Regions from separate parts of the Acinetobacter sp. KS-LM10 genome, predicted to be linked through region 1. Evidence: predicted binding sites of a transcription regulator. Region 1 holds the regulator's gene; the other holds the start of a gene.
The links. The regulator PhoB, encoded in region 1, activates phosphate uptake and scavenging genes when phosphate is short. The targets are predictions, from matches to a motif close to TGTCATNAANCTGTCATAA.

Region 1 (2,481 bases):
AACCAAACTGAAGCAGAACAAACGCCATCACGAAAAGTAGTCAAAGAACGCCAGTTTAAAGGAATGTCTCTATCTGAACGCAAAGTTGCACGTCGAGAAAAACTGATTGAAGCGGGTATTGAAATGTACGGAAAACATGGTTTTTTTTCCGTTACAGTCAAAGATATTTGTAACGAAGCGAAGCTTACTGAGCGTTATTTTTACGAATCTTTTAAAAAAAGCGAAAATCTATTTCAAACCATCTTTTTACAATTGGTTGAAAAGATGCAACAGAATTTAATGCAGTCAGTTTTACAAGGATCTCCAGATCCAATGAAAATGATCGATGCAGGATTGAATGGATTTTTCGCAATGCTACAAGATGATCCACGAACTGCACGAATTATTTATGTCGATGCGATGTTGGTACAAGAGTTACATAATCATGCCACCATTCAAGAAACCATGTCTCGCTTTGATCGTATGATTCATGCATTCGTGACCTTGATGATGCCTCACATCCACTTAAGTGAAAAAGAAATTTCAATGATCGCCACGGGTTTAAATGGTTATGTCACTCAAATTGCAGTACGTTGGGTAATGAGTGGCTTTAAATCTCCTCGCGAAGAGGTGGTACAAGCATGTCGTGTGATCTTTACTGCCCTACTCAATAGTTTTGTAAAAAGCTAATCCGTATCAATTAGCAACAAAACTTCGTGTTATATGATGACTTTATTTTTTATATGACATTTACATGACATAAATTGTCATATTTTTTATATTTAAATTCAACGATTTAAAATATTTATGTCACAAAACAGGGTTGAATTGACGTTCTTGCACGCTTCTGCAATGATACTGTCATAATTAATCTTTGTAATAAGCCTGTCATAAATATAAACGGTCATACCGTACACCTAAGGATATTGCGTTGTGAAAGATGACTATATTTTAATCGTCGATGACGAACTTCCAATTCGTGAAATGATCCATACATCTTTAGATATGGCAGGCTTTCAATGTCTTGAAGCTGAAGATGCAAAACAAGCACATCAAATGATTGTCGATCAACGTCCATCTCTCGTTTTACTCGATTGGATGTTACCTGGGGGCGTAAGTGGGGTAGATCTTTGTCGTCGTTTAAAACGCGATGAAAGTCTTTCAGAAATTCCTGTCATTATGTTGACTGCACGTGGCGAAGAAGACCATAAAGTTCAAGGTCTCGATGCAGGTGCAGATGACTATATGACTAAACCTTTTTCAACTCGTGAATTGGTTTCTCGTATAAAAGCGGTATTAAGACGTGCAAATGCATTAAATGGTGAGAAGACAATTGATGCAAATGGTTTAATTCTAGACCCAGTGAGTCAACGTGTTAGCTTTAATCAAAGTATTTTAGAAATGGGTCCTACAGAATACCGTTTATTGGCTTTCTTTATGACGCATCCAGAGCGAGCATACACACGTGCACAACTTCTCGACCAAGTTTGGGGAGGCAATGTATATATTGAAGATCGTACCATTGACGTTCATATTCGTCGTTTACGCAAAGTGTTAGAGCCTTATGGCGCAGATCGATATGTGCAGACAGTACGCGGCACAGGTTATCGTTTCTCAACACGTGCAGACGTCGCGTTAGGCTAGTGTAATTCAGGTTAAATCTAATTTATGTATGAACCCTACCCCGTCCCCAAACTGGCTCGTGAACATAAGAAATTTTTTTATAGCAGTTTGTGGACTTTTGCCAAACAAGATTTACGTATACTGGCATTCTTAATCATCATCGGTGCTTTAATTGGTTTAGGGATTGGATATTTTTGGGCATGCTTAGGTCTGGCATGCCTAGTTTTCTTTGCTTTTCAACTACGTTCTCTGTACTTGGTCAATGACTGGATTGCGAATCGTCCCTACGACGTCCCTCCAAATTTAAACGGCATTTGGGGCGCATTATTATTCAATGTTTATCGTTCCCAACGCCAAGAGCGCATTGTTCAATCGGAAATGGTGGGATTAATTGATCGCACTCAATCTTCGCTGATTGCGTTGTCTGAAGCGATTATTTTAACCGATGATTTACACCAGATCGAATGGTGGAATCCTGCTGCTGAAGAGCTTTTTGGTATACAAAGCATAGATCGTGGACGTAATCTTTTAACCATTATTCGTCAGCCTGATTTTGTCGAGTATTTTCATAATATCAATGCTGCGCCAGATGGCATTAAGATCAAACTTGCCACAGATGATAATAAATATGCACAAATCAAGCTCACTCGATTTGGTAATGAAAGTCGCTTATTGGTCGCACATGACATTACTCGAATGAAAAATTTAGAACAAATGCGTTCTGATTTCGTCGACAATATTTCTCATGAGTTGCGCACGCCATTGACTGTACTCAGCGGTTATATCGAAACATTTAAAGATCAAGAAGATATCAACCCGCGTTGGAAGCGTGCTTTCGATCAAATGCAATCTCAAACCAAACGTATGAATGCTTTGGTC
Region 2 (2,481 bases), 720 kb from region 1:
CAGCACTGTTCAATACATGCGTCGTCGACACTGGCATACCAAAACCATCAGCAGCAGCAATCGTCGTCATTGCAACGAGTTCCGCAGACATCCCTTGACCATAAGTCATGTGTTGCTTACCAATACGCTCACCTACAGTCACAACAATACGTTTCCAACCCACCATTGTTCCTAGACCCAGTGCAAGTGCTACAGCAACTTTTACCCAAGTTGGAATATATTGAAGAAATGAATCCATATTATCGCGGTAGTCATCGACCACTTTTTCTTGTGCAACTGTCATCGCAGGTAAAGCTTCAGCTTTATCCAAACGCTTAAACGCAGTTGAACTTAAATACATATCATTACGTAAAGAAGAGACTTCAACTTCTGGAATATTTTTCAATGAACCATGAACACTTACACGATCACCCAAGTGATCTGTCATGCTCGCCAATGCAGGCACGACAGCAGGCGTAATTTCTTTGGTTTGAATATACTGTGTCAATACTTCACGTGCTTCAGCATCCGGAATATCAGCATGATTCGGATAAATAACACTCGCCGTTTGAGCTGATAATTGCTCAAAAGACTGAAGATGTTTCTCGTCTAGATTCTTATTTAAAGAATAAGCCAAAGGCACACAACCAATCAGAATAAGCATAATTAAGCCCATTCCTTTTTGACCATCATTTGAACCATGCGCAAAACTTACACCTGTACAGGTGAAAATCAAAATTGCACGAATCAATGGCGGTGGTGGTTTATTCCCTTCAGGTGGCTGAAACAGCTCAACTTGTTTCTTGAAGATTTTTTTCACCAACAAGAACAATACAGCTGCAAAAGCAAAACCGATCAATGGCGAGAATAATAATGCTTTACCTACTTTTAAAACCTGCTCCATATCAACACCACTCGCACCGCTTCCAGCGTTAAGAATGTAGTTCATGATGCCCACACCTAAAATCGAACCGATTAAAGTATGCGAACTTGAAGCAGGAATACCAAAGAACCAAGTCCCTAAGTTCCACGTAATCGCAGCGATCAGCATAGCAAATACCATGGCAAAACCAGCGCCTGAACCGACATTCATAATCAATTCAACAGGGAGTAATGCGATAATGCCGTAAGCGACTGCACCACTTGCGACCATTACCCCTAAGAAATTACAAAAGCCACACCACATCACCGCCACGGGTGCGGATAAGGCATTGGTATAAATTACGGTTGCAACGGCATTGGCTGTGTCATGGAAACCATTTACAAACTCGAAACCCAATGCTAGGAATAATGCTGTCGCCAGCAAAACCACTGCATACAAACTTAATGATGGAACAAGAGATAAATCAGCCACCAATTGGAAGCCAATATAAATGAGTGTGGAAATAATCAGTGTTAAAAACACCGGCATAAAAAATTTCGGTGTCGGCACATGAACGTTAGTCGACGAGACTTGCGCCGAATGTAGTTCTGAATCTGGAGATGGGTTAGAATTCATGCAAGCAGGCAAAGAGGATAAGAATATCCCCTTATTGTTTAGTTTAATTATTACAATTATATGACAAGACGCTGCCATACAAAGCATCTATTTGAGGCTTTATTTTGATTTTCTGATCAAAAGACCAATTTTTTTTTAGTTTTAGCTAATATAATTCAATTACTTAATAAATTATCCTTTTTTAAAATTTAGAAAACTCGCTGAACAATATAAATGAAATAATTCTGTAACATTTCTCAAATATTTCATCACAAATTCTAATGAAATTATTTTGCTCGAAAAATATGACAAAGTTATGAATAAAAACATAAATTTAATTTGAATATTTCAAATTTCATAAAAATGGCGATTAAACACGCTAAATAGCATGAGTTATGCCCATGAAGATGTTTATTTGCGCTGCATGCTGCGCAATATCTGTTAAAATAACGCACCTTTATTAAGCTAAATATTTAGAGAGAGTCATTGATGTCTACCCTCGCTACATTAAAAGCACTTCTTGCTCAACGTATTCTGATCATCGATGGTGCGATGGGCACGATGATCCAGCGACACAAATTAGAAGAAGCTGATTATCGTGGAGAACGTTTCGCAGACTGGGCATCAGATCTAAAAGGCAACAATGACTTATTGGTACTTAGCCAACCCCAAATTATTCAAGGCATTCACGAAGCTTATTTAGAAGCGGGTGCGGACATTATTGAAACCAACAGCTTTAACGGCACACGCGTTTCGATGTCTGATTACCATATGGAAGATTTGGTTCCTGAAATCAACCGTGAAGCAGCACGTATTGCAAAAGCGGCATGTTTGAAATATTCAACGCCAGAGAAACCTCGTTTTGTGGCAGGTGTACTTGGACCGACTTCGCGTACCTGTTCTATTTCACCGAATGTGAATGATCCTGCATTTCGTAACATTCACTTTGATGAACTCAAAGTCAATTATATTGAAGCTGCGCATGCCTTAATTGAAGGTGGTGTAGATATTCTGCTGATTGAAAC

Region 2: V5M36_RS03690 (inorganic phosphate transporter) is a predicted target of PhoB. The motif match lies at 1,525-1,543, and genes of this name have one in related genera.

What each region holds. Positions count from the first base shown of each region.
Region 1 covers NZ_CP145906.1:108,670-111,150, reverse strand. The annotation lists gene V5M36_RS00515 (TetR/AcrR family transcriptional regulator) at 1-669, shown strand, start outside; gene phoB (phosphate regulon transcriptional regulator PhoB) at 913-1,623, shown strand; gene phoR (phosphate regulon sensor histidine kinase PhoR) at 1,648-2,481, shown strand, end outside.
Region 2 covers NZ_CP145906.1:829,251-831,731, reverse strand. The annotation lists gene V5M36_RS03690 (inorganic phosphate transporter) at 1-1,477, opposite strand, end outside; gene metH (methionine synthase) at 1,946-2,481, shown strand, end outside.